DNA from 4 places in the Shewanella sp. MTB7 genome. Region 2 is predicted to be linked to each of the others. Evidence: predicted binding sites of a transcription regulator. Region 2 holds the regulator's gene; each other region holds the start of a gene.
What was found. Region 2 encodes sigma-54, which starts transcription at its own class of promoters, with help from an activator protein. Its sites were predicted from a motif close to GTTGGCACGNNNNTNGNNT; they were not measured.
Positions count from the first base shown of each region.

Region 1: the regulator sigma-54 is predicted to act here: its motif matches at 1,989-2,007, upstream of HWQ47_RS09300 (flagellar hook-length control protein FliK).
Region 3: the regulator sigma-54 is predicted to act here: its motif matches at 2,021-2,039, upstream of HWQ47_RS10265 (LruC domain-containing protein).
Region 4: the regulator sigma-54 is predicted to act here: its motif matches at 1,454-1,472, upstream of flgB (flagellar basal body rod protein FlgB).

Region 1 is NZ_CP085636.1:2,191,195-2,195,156, forward strand. Features, by position in the region: gene fliH (flagellar assembly protein FliH) at 1-21, shown strand, start outside; gene fliI (flagellar protein export ATPase FliI) at 105-1,445, shown strand; gene fliJ (flagellar export protein FliJ) at 1,515-1,961, shown strand; gene HWQ47_RS09300 (flagellar hook-length control protein FliK) at 2,103-3,761, shown strand; gene fliL (flagellar basal body-associated protein FliL) at 3,882-3,962, shown strand, end outside.
Region 2 is NZ_CP085636.1:5,488,379-5,492,340, reverse strand. Features, by position in the region: gene HWQ47_RS23980 (HPr family phosphocarrier protein) at 3-278, opposite strand; gene rapZ (RNase adapter RapZ) at 271-1,113, opposite strand; gene ptsN (PTS IIA-like nitrogen regulatory protein PtsN) at 1,110-1,553, opposite strand; gene hpf (ribosome hibernation promoting factor) at 1,556-1,843, opposite strand; gene HWQ47_RS23960 (RNA polymerase factor sigma-54) at 1,979-3,460, opposite strand; gene lptB (LPS export ABC transporter ATP-binding protein) at 3,612-3,962, opposite strand, start outside.
Region 3 is NZ_CP085636.1:2,411,351-2,415,312, forward strand. Features, by position in the region: gene HWQ47_RS10265 (LruC domain-containing protein) at 1-1,985, opposite strand, end outside; partial or broken gene HWQ47_RS10270 (transposase) at 2,611-3,292, shown strand; gene dld (D-lactate dehydrogenase) at 3,608-3,962, opposite strand, start outside.
Region 4 is NZ_CP085636.1:2,165,185-2,169,146, forward strand. Features, by position in the region: gene HWQ47_RS09160 (chemotaxis protein CheV) at 1-214, shown strand, start outside; gene HWQ47_RS09165 (CheR family methyltransferase) at 333-1,166, shown strand; gene flgB (flagellar basal body rod protein FlgB) at 1,505-1,903, shown strand; gene flgC (flagellar basal body rod protein FlgC) at 1,906-2,322, shown strand; gene flgD (flagellar hook assembly protein FlgD) at 2,336-3,151, shown strand; gene flgE (flagellar hook protein FlgE) at 3,181-3,962, shown strand, end outside.

The sequences.
Region 1 (3,962 bases), 3.1 Mb from region 2:
TCAGGCGACAAGCCGCAATAAGCGGCAGTTGTTGTCAAAGAACTTAAATAGAATAATCGTTTTTTTAGGTATTAAATTGTTTCTAGCCACAAGGCGAACAAAAGATGCATAGCCGTCAGAACCAACTGCTTAATAAAATTAAACAACAGTCGGGAAAAGTCCATCCATTCGTTGCCGAAGCGAGTGGCCAACTTGTTCGCGTGGTTGGATTAACACTGGAGGCGACGGGTTGTCGTGCTTCGATTGGTAGCCTTTGCAGTATTGAGACGTTAGCAGGTGATCTCGTTGCTGAAGTGGTCGGTTTTGATGACAAGCTTCTTTACTTGATGCCGATAGAGGAGCTTCGAGGGGTTTTACCCGGTGCTAAAGTGACGCCTCTAGGAGAGCAAAGTGGACTGAATGTAGGTCTATCTTTACTCGGTAGAGTGCTCGATGGTAATGGCCAACCTCTTGATGGTTTGGGGCGCTTACAAACGGATCAAAAGGTGCCAAGACACACGGTCCCTATTAATCCCTTATCCCGCCGCGCAATAACCGAGCCACTCGATGTGGGGGTCAGAGCCATTAATGCCATGCTGACGGTAGGTAAAGGGCAAAGGATGGGGCTTTTTGCAGGTTCCGGCGTAGGTAAGAGTGTACTGCTTGGCATGATGACTAGGGGGACCACTGCCGACATTATCGTGGTGGGATTAGTGGGTGAACGTGGCCGGGAAGTAAAAGAATTTATTGAGGAGATATTAGGTGAAGAGGGACGTGCTCGCTCAGTCGTTGTGGCAGCTCCTGCCGATACTTCCCCCTTGATGCGACTAAGAGCCTGTGAAACGTCAACCCGTATAGCTGAATATTTCAGAGACTTGGGTTATAACGTATTATTATTGATGGACAGTCTAACCCGTTATGCCCAAGCGCAAAGAGAGATAGCCCTAGCTGTAGGGGAACCGCCTGCAACCAAAGGATATCCGCCTTCGGTATTTGCAAAACTGCCTAAATTAGTCGAAAGAGCAGGTAATGGAGCACCTGGCCAAGGTTCGATTACCGCTTTTTATACTGTACTCACTGAGGGGGATGATCTACAAGATCCGATAGCAGATGCGGCAAGGGCTATTTTAGATGGTCACATCGTATTGTCCCGTCAATTAGCCGACTCTGGTCATTACCCTGCGATTGATGTCGAAGCCTCTATCAGCCGTGTTGCCCCTATGGTCATAAGTCAAGAGCACCTAGAAGCGATGCGTCGTGTGAAGCAAGTTTACTCTCTGTATCAACAGAATAAAGATCTTATCTCTATTGGCGCTTACACTCAGGGAAGCGATCCAAGGATAGATAATTCGATTAGATTGCAGCCAGCCATGAACGCTTTTTTAAGGCAAACCATGAAAGAAGCAATAAGTTTTGATAGCAGTGTGCTTATGCTGACCCAAATGGGCGCGCAGTGTAAGGTTTAAGCGCTGCTCTATTTTAACAAGTGAAAGCTAAATTAATATTAGTAATCCGTGTTCTTTTTTGGAGATTAAATGGCAAAACATGATCCGTTAGATACAGTATTAAAACTGGCAAAGGATGCGGAAGAACAAGCGGGGTTACAACTAAAGTCAGCTCAATTGATGTTACAAAAATGTCAGAGTCAGCTAGAGGCCTTGAGAAACTATCGTCTCGATTATATGAAGCAGATGGAAGACCATCATGGCAAGAGTATCAGTGCGAGTTATTACCATCAGTTTCATCAGTTCGTTAGACAAATTGATAAAGCTATCACCAAGCAGGTCGTGTCTATTCAGGACGCTGATAGTCAAAGAATACACAGACAAAAGCACTGGCAACAAATGCAACAAAAACGCAAAGCCGTTGAGCTTCTTCTTGCTCGCAAAGCAGAAAAAGTGGCACAAGAGGCGTTAAGACAAGAACAGAAGATGATAGATGAATTCGCTTCTCAACAGTTTTATCGAAAGCGAGTGCGTTAACCTTATCTTTCTATTCTACTTCTTACTTTTGGCACTGATATTGCTGTAATTATCTATATAGATTCTTTTCGACTCGCGGGTCGACATTTTGACGCTAAAAATAGGCCTTTATCTCGTAGGCTTTAGCGTTCTGGAGGCTTTATGCAGAAAATGTCCAATGTACTTTTAGCCAGTAATAAAGCTGAAAATAAACCAAACACAGAGATTAAACAAGCGGTTAACGACAATAAGTCCTCCGAAAATAGTGATTTTTCTTCGGCATTACAACAAGCAAGTGTAGAAGCTAAGCAACAAGTTAAAATTAAATCAAATGAAAGTGTTAGCACTAAAGTTGAGTTAGATAATGCTAGCAATATAAATCGCCAGACGGATGCTGAAGAGCAAGCACTCATTGAATCTCAACATCAGAACGGATCAAGTACCGAGGGTGAGACTGATGTATCCCACGTGCTAGCTCAAATTAATCTGGCTTCTGAGTTGAATAATGCCGATAGAGTGGTATCTACAGTCATCATTGAAGAAGGCGGCGATAGTTTGCCGCTTGGAGATCTCATTAAAGATGAGGTGTTAATTGATAGCTTAGGTTTGAATATTACGGAGGGGACAGAAAAAGGTCTGGGAGTACTGGATCCCGCAACGGCAGAACCTCTAGATAACAAGACACTTACTGAGTTATTAAATAAAAGTGGTCTTACACTAGAGGAGTTGCAAACTCTTTCTCCAGAGGTATTAACTCAGCTGATTACTTTCGTTAAAAGTGGTGAAGGTAATGTTCAAGATATTCTTGATGTAAGAAAGCAAGTTGAGATATTAGCCGGCGATGGGGTTAAAAATCATCAAGCTACATATGCACAGAACAAAGCAATGGAAATCGATGCTTCTAAAAATGAACCTGCTCTAGTTGGTAGCGCTGCAGAAAAAGAAAGGCCACAGGGGCAAACACTACCTGCAATTGAGACAAAACCATTAAACACGGCTCAGCTTCAACAAGTCGAATTAAATAAAGAGCAGAGTTTGGTCCTAGATAACAAAGGGCAATTATCGAGTTTTGAGAGTAAAGCCATGAATGTTCAGGGGCAAGAGACTGCATTCAAGAGTAAAGGTGAAAGCGTTAAGCTCAACAGTATCTTAGGTGAGAAGCTGGCTAGTCAAACAGAAGGACAAGTCGTTGCAGAAGAACAACTCAAAGGCGCTGAACTTTCAGTTAAATTGACGCCGATGAAAGCAGGAATGGAGTTTGGTTCGGCTTTCACTGAAACAGCGGTAGAGTCTAAACTTCAGCAAGCAAGCTCACAGCTAACACCACAACAAACAACTCGAAGTGATATTGCACAAATTCAATTGTCACTGAAGCAAAGTAATGAGCAGCAGGTACAGATGCAAGATATGATCCAGCGATTTTCACCTGTGATGAAACAACAACTTATTACGATGGTTAGTCAAGGGATACAACATGCAGAAATCAGACTTGATCCACCTGAGTTAGGTCAATTAATGGTGCGGATTCAGGTTCAAGGGGATCAAACACAAGTGCAATTTCAGGTAGCACAACATCAAACTCGTGATCTTATCGAGCAAGCTATTCCAAGGTTAAAAGAGCTTTTGTCTGAGCAGGGATTGCAATTGACTGATAGCCAAGTTTCTCAAGAGAATGAAGGTAATGGCGCTGATGGAGAACAAAACTCAGAAGATAGTGGAAGTCAGTTTGGTACGGAGCTGGATGAAATATCATCAGAAGAATCGTTAATAAGCTCAAAACAAGCAACTAGTTACCCTTCAGGTATAGATTATTACGCATAAGCAGGTAACCTATAGGAATTGAATGTGTGGATTGTCTTAAATTTAGCTAAAATCCTTATTGAGACTAAGCTTTTATCCAGATTTTACATATTCTAAAAACATGTTGAAAAGGGAAATAAAATGGCCGATGAAGAATCATTAGAGCTGGAAGGGAATAATGAACCCAAGAGTAAGAAAAAGCTGATTGTATTTGGTGTCATC
Region 2 (3,962 bases):
GTTTAACTAGCTTCATCAAATTTGGCGTCAACTAGGGCGCAAATGGCATCGAGTGCCGCACTTGCATCTTGACCTTCTCCGAGTAGGGTTATGGTTTTCCCTATACCCGTTTCTAACATTAATAGGCCTAACACACTCGCCGCAGAGGCTTTCTTATCACCTTGTATGATGGTGACTTGGGCATCAAATTCCGAAGCAAGTATTGCAAGTTTAGTTGCTGCCCGTGCGTGGAGGCCTAGCTTGTTACAGATGGTAACCTGACGTTCCAGTTTAGTCATTGCTTAATTCACGGTGGCGAGCTTGGACTGTATGTTTGCTTTTGCTAAAGAGTTTAGCTAGCTGCTCTGTGACATAGACAGATCGATGTTGGCCACCGGTACACCCTATTGCAATTGTGAGATAACTGCGATTGTTGCGTTCCAGTTGTGGCAACCAAGTTTCCAGTAGATTCTCAATTTGCCAGATAAACTTATTAACAGTGGGCTGCTGGCTAAGGAAAAGTTGTACTGGCTCATCGAGGCCTGTCATTGGTCTAAGCTCTGGCTCCCAATGGGGATTGGGTAAAAATCTGACATCAAACATAAAATCAGCTTCTACGGGCATACCATATTTGAATCCAAATGATTCAAAGTTAATGACTAACTCTTTATCCACACTGCCTAATAAGATCTCCCTAACTCGGTTGCTGAGATCGTAAATATTCAGGTTTGAGGTATCAATATAATGATCGACAAGTTTAGAGAGTGGTTCTAACAGCACTCTTTCATGATCTATCGCCTCTTTGAGTGAGGTTTTATTTTTTGATAGTGGGTGGAGACGACGTGTTTCACTGTAACGTTTGAGTAGAACTTCATCGCTTGAGTTTAGAAAGAAACTTAATAGCTCAGTACCTTCTGGTAGATTTGAAAGCTGTTTCTCTAACTCTGTTTCGTGCATATTACGAACATCCACACTAATAGCCACAAGGTCTGTGCTATCTTTGAGCTGTTCAAGTAATGTGTCCATAAGTGGCAAAGGTAAGTTGTCGACACAGTAGTATCCGAGATCTTCCAATACCCTGAGGGCGACAGATTTTCCCGAACCGGAGCGACCGGATACCATAACCAGTTTCATTGTGTTATCACCTGATAAAGTTCTGACTCATCTTGTGTTTTTCGTAACTGCTTTAAAATTAGTTTGTCATTAAGCTTTTCTGCCATAGCAGATAAGGTACTTAAATGCTGCTCACATTGATCAGCTGGAACTAATAGTGCAAATAATATATCTACCGGCTGTTTATCAATAGAGTCGAAAGCAATTGGCTCCTCGCACTTTATGAGTACCGCAACGGGTTGACTAATATTGGCTAACCTTCCATGTGGAATGGCTATGCCGTTACCTATACCTGTGCTGCCCATTTTCTCTCTGGCTAAAAGACTTTCAAAAATCTCTTGAGAGGAAAGGTTAGGGTACTGGACAGCGGCAAGATCGCTTATAAGTTCCAGTACCTTTTTCTTACTGCCCGGAGTGGCGCAAGTTGTACATTCCGGCTGCAGGATAGTGCTTAATTCCATCGTTAGTGTTTTATTTGCTTCTCTTTATGTTTAATAACCTGACGGTCGAGCTTATTTATCAGGGAGTCGATTGCGGCATACATGTCAGCATGTTCTGACATAGCAAAAACCTCTCCACCAACAAGATGAAGTTTAGCTTCTGCTATTTGCTGCATTTTCTGAACATTTAAAATAACGTGCACATTATTGATCTGATCGAAATGTCGTTCAAGCTTTGAAAATTTTTCTTCAACATACTGACGAAGAGATGTTGTGATTTCGATATGATGACCTGTTACGTTAATTTGCATAGAAATACTCCTCCGGACTCGATTGTGTTTGAAAGCACGCTCGTCGATTAGAGGTTTACATTGCATATTTAGGTATCTGACTAACGTCACAATGTTTAACCTCAACATATTAATATCTTAATTTTCAAAAATATTCTATAAGCTCTTTCTTTGATTTGATGGTGGTATGAGCAAAGCCTCACGGTACTTGGCTATGGTTCTTCTCGCTACTTTAATGCCTTGTTCAGCTAACAGTAGTGCCATCTTACTGTCACTTAATGGTTTCTGTTGGTTTTCTGCAGCAACTAGCTTCTTAATAAAGGCGCGAATTGCGGTTGATGAACATTCGCCACCGTCGTCGGTACCCACATGACTTGAGAAGAAGTATTTCAGTTCAAAAATACCTCTTGGGGTGTGCATATATTTTTGGGTTGTGACACGTGAAATGGTCGATTCATGCATCTCGACCTCTTCAGCGATGTCATTTAACACCATAGGCTTCATCGCTTCTTCACCGTATTCAAAGAAGCCTTGTTGAAACTTAACAATGCAGTTCGAAACTTTAAGTAAAGTATCGCTACGACTTTCTAAACTCTTGATAAACCACTTAGCTTCCTGCAAGTGTCCACGAATAAACTGACTGTCTGCCTGACTTTTAGTGCTGCGGGCCATGGATGCATAATGTTGGTTTACATTTATTTTGGGTAAGTAATCTGGATTTAGTTCAACTATCCAACGACCTTTTTTCTTGGTCACTGTGACATCAGGGATCACATATTCATCACGGTTTGGTGTTATGGCGAGTCCTGGACGGGGATTCAAGGTTTGAATCAACTCTATTGCTTGCCTTAACTCATCCTCTTTTAGTTTGGTTTTACGCATTAAGAGACGGAAGTCTCGGCCGGCGATAAGATCCAGGTGTTCTTTGATTAACAGTCTGGCGTTATCAATATGAGGCGTTGTGCTAGCGTATTGAGCGAGCTGGATGAAAAGACATTCGCTGAGATCGCGTGCTGCGACTCCAATAGGGTCAAAATGTTGAATACGTTTAAGTACAGCTTCCACTTCATCGAGTTCAATTTCGGGATCGCCCATAGCCTCTAAAATATCGTCAGTATTTTGTGTCAGGTAACCACGTTCATCGACCGCATCAATAATGGCGGTAGCAATGGCGAGATCGTTATCTGAAAATGGGGTTAAATTCTTTTGCCACTCAAGATGCTCAAATAAACCTTCACTGGTTTCACCTTGAAAGGGGAGATCGTCGTCTCGCATTGCACCCGAAGCTGAATTAGGGCTTGCCGTATAGACTTCATCCCAAGTGGTATCCATAGGCAGATCTTCAGGCATAGAATCTTGTGCTAAGGCCTCGGAAGTTTCCAATGTCGAACTGTCTTTTTCGACGACAGTTTCAGCGGAAGCACTGAAATCTGTTTCATCATTTATCTTGGCATCGCTATTGTCAGCTGTTGCGTCGACCTGCTCTTCATCCAACTCAAGTAGAGGGTTGGAGTCTAGTGCTTGTTGGATCTCCTGTTGCAGTTCCAGTGACGATAGCTGCAACAGACGTATGGCCTGCTGAAGCTGTGGAGTCATGGTTAAGTGTTGACCCATTTTGAGCTGGAGTGACGCTTTCATGTACTGCTATTCCCTTCTTTGTACTTATTAAAATGAGAAAGCCTGCTGGAGTTATTTTGGAAGTCTTCGCTTCCTAAATACACTTCATTAGAATGAGTAATATCGATGTATCATATCCATTTTCTAGGGGGGAAATCATTCCCTAGATTAACTATAGCTTGAATTGTTCTCCTAAGTACACCGCTCGTACTTGCTGATTGTCTAAGATTTCTGCGGGTGTTCCTTCGGCAATTAAATTTCCATGACTCACGATATAAGCATGCTCACAAACGTCTAATGTTTCCCTCACGTTGTGATCAGTAATAAGCACTCCAAGACCGCGACTCTTGAGCTGTAAAATGATTTTTTTAATGTCGATGACCGAGATAGGATCGACGCCAGCAAAAGGTTCATCGAGTAAAATAAACTTTGGGTTCGCGGCTAATGCTCTTGCTATCTCTACACGTCGACGTTCGCCGCCGGAAAGCGACATTCCTTGACTATCTCGAATATGAGTAATATG
Region 3 (3,962 bases), 3.1 Mb from region 2:
GCCATGCCATTGTCAGTGAGGAAGTACTGTCCAGCACTAGAATTGGCGGCGTCATCTCTAGCACCTAGGTAGGCAGATTCAAATTTATCGGTTGGAGCTCGATTTTTTAAGTGAACTTCCCATTTTCTACCTGGATTATTACCACCTGTATAATATTTTGCTATCTCACCATGGTCGGTATTTGGTGTGGCAAAAATAAAGGGATCATAGGGGAATTCAGGCATTGAAGTTTTATCAACGGGAGTGTCGAAAGGAATACTCATTTCCCAGGTCGAACGGTAAGCACTACCGCAGCCTGATTCAGTTCTGAGGTAAGTACACCCATGGGCTATGGTGACATGATCTGATAAGTCTTGTGTAAAGATAAATACGGCATTGCTTTGTTCAGTTTCTAAGGTTGATTCCGATTGGGTGATGCCATCAATATTCCAGTTTATTAAGCTCTCTTTTACCTTACTTCGGGCTACACCGGGGAGTTGAACACCAAAACCGTTGTGGTATGCGGCTCCCATTGCCGCTAGTTGCATAGTTAATGCTATGCGTCGTACCTTATCGTCTTTGACATATTCCGCAATACGTAATTTCACAACAACATCATTCATATCAAAGTCACCTTGATCTGGGTAAAGATCTTCATAGGCCAAGGAGGTAAATGTTGAAGAGGAGGGATAATAGTTAATCGAGACTCCAGTTTCGGTTAAAGTGATAGGGTAATCTTCCACTTCCCCGTCACCTATACCACCAGTCGAGGCAATATCTTGTTGAGTACTGAGGCGAAAACGAGCCCAAGTACCTCCTGTTTCTGCCCAACTCGGGATATCAATAACGATGGTATTGCTACCATCATCTAAGGGTTCAGCGAGGACGACTTGCTCCTCTAATTCAAATTCACCATTTTGATTTAGATCTATCCAGCCGTTAAGGTAACCATCATCACCTGTGACATCGACGAGCAAAATGGCTTGTTCACCAATTTCAAATCCTGTTGGCATACTTACGCCATCTTCATCGTCAGATCCATCACTGGCATCGTCACTTAAGGGGTATGTGTACCCATCAGATTCATTATCAATACTGCTACCTAAATAAAAACCTGAAACAATGGTGTGCCTTGCACCATTACTATCCATTAAAGTGCCATAACTGTCAGGTGCATCACCAAAGTCGACATTGTTCCCAATAGGCACCTCTGCTAGGGCACAACGAGCGCCATCATTACTTGATGATGATGGACCATAGGCAAACAGTTCAGCCGTTGGTGATGCCTGCTCTACATTAACGCGATAAATATTTCCGTTGGCATTATTACTGGTATAAAGATTACCACTAGGGTCAAAAAATTGGGCACCAAAAATAAAATTACCTGAAGTGGAGCTCGCGACTGTGCCTAAGTTTGTTGACGACCCATCAGCGGGATCGATGCGGAGTAGTTTACCTGTGCTGCCATTGGTGATTGCATAGATATAACCATCGGTTGGGTGAAAGGCTAAATCAGTAATATTATAGGTAGCGTTAGTGTTACTACCTGAGACTCTAGTCATGTTGTAGCTACTTGGATCACCGAGGGGAATGGTGAAAAGACCTTTACCTTTGCGATATCCGTACCAAGTGTTTTCATTGATAGCAATATCACCTACATATATGTTACCAGCGCTTGCAGAGGCGCTATCTTTGGTGATGGTAAGTGGAACTATTTGATAGTCATCACCTGTTTTTCCTAAGGTCGCATTCTGATAATCCCAGCCATAGATATAGTTATCATGATAATTAAATCCAACACCGTTATAGGACTTAGTTGTGCCCATATCATTTTCTAATACTGTGTAACTACCCGTTGCCAGATCAACACCATATGTTTTTGGGACAGATGAGGGAGTTTGAATAATAAAAGCTTGGGTAGGGCAGGCTTCAAATTCATCAGCCCAACTTATCCCTTGGGTGAATAGCATGCCACTACAAATCATTAATGAGTATGTTTTTTTCATTAGGATTTCCTTATTGTATTTAGCTAACGTTTACTCTGCAGACTCCATGCCAAAATTATTTACCAATAAATACAGTTGGTTACAATGGTTTTGGTTTAGGGGTGAATAAATGTGTTGCAAGTTGCAAATCAAGTTGCAGATCTGATGAGGCAAAAATGTAATAAGCCTTCGAATGAAGTCTGATGACATTTTCTGGTTTAGCTTTAAGCTGAGTTTGGTACAGGGTTTGATTGTTGAAAGTTGTACCTTTCATTGTCGTTTATCGCCTCCAGCGGGATATGCACTTTTTCTTTGAGAAGGTTCTAGGAGAGGGGATCACTTCGCGTTCGCTCACCCTGTTTGGGAAACTCACCACCGCATCTACTTCTACATCTATTTATCTATCTCTTTGATTTTTGACTTGTCAGAGTAAGCCGAAAACCCCCCTTCAATGTTAGAGATAATTACCAGTGGTTCTCGTGCTAACGTATTAGTCTTAATTTTGTTAGGAATATAAGACGCCTATGGCAGCCACATAGAACTCTTTTGAGTCACTCACTGTTTATTTGTGGGTCTTCGTCGAAAATGGTGGGAAACACAACTTTTAAGATCAACTCCCCAATACGTTTTCTCATCCAAGTTACTTATGAACGAAACAGCTTTATATCAAAAAACCTTAGACTCAAAAGCACCATGGCTAGTCTCTGACGTTCAGTTTGATGAACAACATCAAAGTATTACGGTGATTGTGAACTATGTACATAGAGGTTATTTAGTTTGCCCCGTTTGCCAGCTTTCACTCCACAATTCCGTGAATTCATTGCCTGAACCATGGCTATCAGACACCTCAAATTCCCTAGGTTTACGAGAGTAGCCGCCACACTGAACTACTCGAAGTGGGAGTGTTGGCGATGTTAGTCATGAGTATGTTAAATGTGGTTAGTAAATTCTTTAAATTAAGCTGGGAAGCAATTGATCGGATAATGGAAAGGGACGTTTTTAGGAGGGAGCATATCGAACAACTTGCTCGATTGAGTCATTGTTAATTGACGAAACAGCCATTAAAAAAGGACGAGAATACGTTACCGTACTTTCCAACTTTCATGGACAAGTGTTAGCCGTTTCAGATCACCGATCTAAACTCAGTTTTAACGCCTGTTTTTAGCAATTGCCTTCAGATGCGAAATCAAAAACTAAAACCATCTGTATGGACATGAGACCTGCGGATTATCTCCTTTGATATGTGAAGAGGCTCAACGAACAGCCTCTTCTGGTTTAAGCCAAGACACAGCTTACCTGCTGCCCATTGCCAAGAAAGATTGAATAAGCCTAGCAATGTCTTCAGAATGTCGTCTAAAAAGGTACCTTGTTCTTTGAGGCATGCATGATGTCCAAAGATGTATTATCTAATAGGACCACCTATAGCCCTGCAATAACCACACACAATGAGCTAAATAGTACATCAAAAAGTGGGTAGTTGTTTTTTACACTTTAGAGATTGCCATGGATCCTGCAAAACGTTGCTTGTATAACTCAATATGTATGTTTAACTCCCTCTAAAAAGGAGTATAAGAGCACAGATAAAAAACGATCGCCAAACACACTTTCAAATTAGATAAAAAAACGTTCACATCTAACCTCGACTATTTATCATAGTTTAGCTTTTTAGACATTCCACCAATTCCTGCATTTAAGGTATTAGTTGGATCTAGCGTCCTATAATAATCAGCCAAGGGTGGCTTAGCGTCATAATGGTGGCCTACGTTATGCTCTGCTGGGTATTCGGCACCACGTTTTTCAAGCAGCAATAACATAGCTTTTTTAATATCTTTAGCATTTTCGCCTTTGCGAACTAAGTAATCTTGATGGAACACATGACATAGAAAGTGGCCATAATAAAGCTTATTAACTAACTTACAGTTAAGTTCTTCAGGTAAGGTTTCAAACCAATCGGTATCATTGCGTTTTAAAGCAATATCAAGCGCAACGATTGACTCG
Region 4 (3,962 bases), 3.0 Mb from region 2:
CTCTGATATTGAGATGCCTGAAATGGATGGGTATACCCTAACTGCGGAGATAAGGGATAATCCGAAATTAAAAGATATTAAAATTGTGCTGCATACTTCATTGAGTGGAGTTTTTAATCAGGCTATGGTAGAAAAAGTTGGTGCAGATGATTTTATTGCAAAATTCAACCCTGATGAACTTGCAGCAGCAGTGAATAAGCACTTGAGTTTATAATGATTGTTGTGCGCTGTTTTATATTAAGCTTGTTTCTTTTTTACTGCTAATGTATAAACCAGCGCTCTGTACGATTAAATGCTGTAATAGCCTATTTTACTGATATTAGGACACCAAGGTGCCAAACAAATCACTTGCTGAAACTGAATACACACAATTTAGGTTATTTCTGGAACAACACAGTGGAATTGTGTTGGGTGATAATAAGCAGTATCTAGTGCGTAGTCGCCTAGCACCTTTGATGGGGCAATATAATCTTCCTTCGTTGTCAGAAGTTGTAAAGCATTCCATGAGACCTACGGAGCGACAGTTACGAGCTTCTGTGATCGATGCCATGACTACAAATGAAACCTTATGGTTTAGAGACAGGTATCCATTTGAGTTGTTATCTAATAAATTGTTACCTGAATACAGTCGACTTGGACGACCTCTAAAGATTTGGTCTGCTGCATGTTCATCAGGTCAAGAGCCATACTCTTTGGCTATGACTATTCTTGAGTACCAACAAAAGAAACCTGGCAGTCTACCTGGCAACGCATCTATTTTGGCAACCGACCTTTCACCGTCGATGTTGGATCGCTGTAAGCATGCAGAATATGACAATCTAGCCTTAGGAAGAGGTTTGTCTGATGAGCGTAAACGTCAATTTTTTGCGGCTACCAATAACGGCACTATGGTGATCAATGATAATGTTAAGCGCCTGGTAAATTTCAGAGCTCACAATCTGCTTGAAAGTTATACCTTGCTGGGTAAATTTGACATTATCTTTTGTCGTAATGTACTTATCTACTTTTCTCCTGAGGCAAAAGCGAAAATATTGCGGCAATTTGCTGCCGCTTTAAACCCCAAAGGGATACTCTTTCTTGGCGCATCTGAGTCAATTGCCGGTTTAACGGAAGAGTTTGATATGGTTCGCTGTAACCCCGGCATCTATTATCAGAAGAAAACGTAATTGCAGGTGCGAGGACGCTCGTTAATAAGTTGGTTACGAGGGCGTTCTCAGGATTAATTTATAACATCAATACGATAAACTAGGGGTGTAGTATCTTCTAGGATACTCTCAATCTCGCTGCGAGATGCCAACATCTTGGCTACGGGTACGTTCACCAGCTCACTTCAAGCAAAATCAACCAAAGGAATTGAGTTGGACAGAGTCCATCTCAATTTGTTTCTCCTAGCTGGCGACTTTTCCGTCGCCCAGTGAGCTGTCTAGCAACATCCTCGAATCTTCCTCCCTTTTTTGGCACAACTATTGCTACATTATTGTCAACAAGTTCAGGAGGCAATTTTATGGCGATTAATTTTGATAAGGCGTTAGGAGTTCACCAATACACTCTTGGGATCCGTGCCCAACGTGCAGAGGTCATCTCTTCTAATATCGCTAATGCCGACACTCCTCACTATAAAGCCCGTGATGTTGATTTCGATAAGGCTCTGCAAGCCGCAACGAGCCGTCAACGTGGTCTTGTTATGACGGGTAATGACGGCAAACATTTTGATCTAGCCGCCCTCTCTGAGCAACATTATGGCTATAGAGTGCCAAATCAGCCTGATACTGGTGATGGAAATACGGTCGATATTCAGCAAGAGCAATCAGAATTTATGCAGAATGCACTTGAGTATCAAATGTCTCTAGGATTTTTAGACAGTAGATTTTCTGGGCTTAAAAAAGCCTTGAGAGGTGATTAATTATGAGCTTATTTAATATCTTTAATGTCTCGGGTTCTGGGATGTCTGCTCAGTCGGTAAGGTTAAATACTACAGCCAGTAATATTGCGAATGCAGATTCTGTCTCCAGTAGTATTGATGCAACCTATCGTGCTCGACACCCTATTTTTGAGGCCGAAATGGCCAAAGCCAGCCACCAGCAACAGTCTTCTCAATCTGTTGTAGTAAAAGGCATTGTTGAGAGTGATGCGCCTTTGCAGAAGGAGTTTTCTCCCAATCATCCAATGGCTGATAATGATGGTTTTATTTATAAACCGAATGTGAATGTGATGGAGGAGATGGCCGACATGATATCTGCATCTCGTTCCTATCAAATGAATGTCCAGGTAGCTGAAGCGGCGAAGTCAATGCTTCAGCAAACTCTCAGAATTGGCAAATAGAAGGAGGTAATCAGTGAGCCTCATTAATCCGTTAAATAGTGCGCAAACGTTAGGTGGAACTTCGCAGACATCAAATCAGTCTGTGGCGCCAGCAAAACAAACAGCATCGGCGGTTCAAGCTGCTACAACTCAAAGTGCTGAGCAGACTTCAACAACAGGTAATCCTTTTATTGATGCGATTCGTCTTCCTGATGAATCATCGACCCCAGAGCCAAATAATCAAGAGTTGACTCAGGAGGATTTCTTTTCATTACTGAGTCAACAGCTGTCGATGCAGGACCCTTTTAAGCCCGTCGATAACGACCAGATGATTGCACAAATGGCTTCGTTTTCGACAGTGGATGGCATTAATAATCTCAATGATGAAATTATTAATCTGAATACTGTTATGACGTCAAGCCAAGCGCTGCAAGCTTCAGGTCTCGTCGGGCAAAAAGTACTAATTCCATCAGATACAGGTAATGTCTCAGCTGAAGGTCGAGAGATCAAAGGGATTATCAGTACTCCTGAAACAATCGAAAGTATCACAGTGCGTGTCGAGGATGATACCGGTCAGTTGATTAAGACTTTTACTGTTGATGGCAGTGCGGGGGGAAATATCGATGTCAGTTGGGATGGACTGAATAAAAATGGTGAACCAGTAGCCGATGGCAATTACTCCATCAAAGCTTCCGGTAAGGTTGATGGTAAGAGTGAAGAACTGGCCGTTTCAACTTATGCCCATGTCACCAGCGTTTCATTAGGTACGGCCAGTACTGGTGCCATCCTTAATTTACGTGGGGTTGGCGGGATTAAGATTGGTGATGTCTTAGCTGTCTCTGAAAGCTAATTAGAAATGAATTTAAATCGAGGTGAATTATGTCGTTTAACATAGCATTGAGTGGTATTTCCGCTGCCCAGAAAGACTTAAATACTACAGCGAATAACATCGCTAACGTTAACAGCATCGGTTTTAAAGAATCTAGAGCTGAGTTTGCTGATGTTTACGCAAACTCAATTTTTGCTAATGGTAAAACTGCGGTTGGTGGTGGTGCTACGACGAGTCAGGTTGCTCAGCAGTTTCATCAAGGTAGTTTACAATTTACCAATAATGCCTTAGACATGGCGATCAATGGTGGCGGTTTCTTTGTCACATCTAGTGGATTGGATTCACAAGACCACACCTTTACTCGCGCAGGGGCTTTTAAGGTCGACTCCAATAACTACTTGGTTGACTCTCAAGGTAATTTCTTGCAAACGTTCGGTGTAGATAAAGATGGGAATTCGACTTCTGTGAGCTTAACCACAACGAGTCCCGTTATTATTCCAGATTCGGCAGGTAGTCCAAAGAAAACAGATGGAATAGGCATACAGATGAATCTAAATGCGGCAGATTCAACATTAGATCCCGCTGCATTTGATCCCAATGACCGTGATACTTATAACAATTCGACAGCGGTGACTATGTATGACTCTCTAGGTGAGCCTCATGTTATGACAACCTATTTTGTTCGTCCACCTCAAGCGGCATACACGGGTGCAAGCCACTGGGTCGCATTTTATGCCGTTGATGGTAAACAAGTTGATTTGGCCGGTGCCGCAGGTACGTACCAGACCGATGCTAACAGTGATGGAACTGCTGACGGTACAGGCACTGCGAC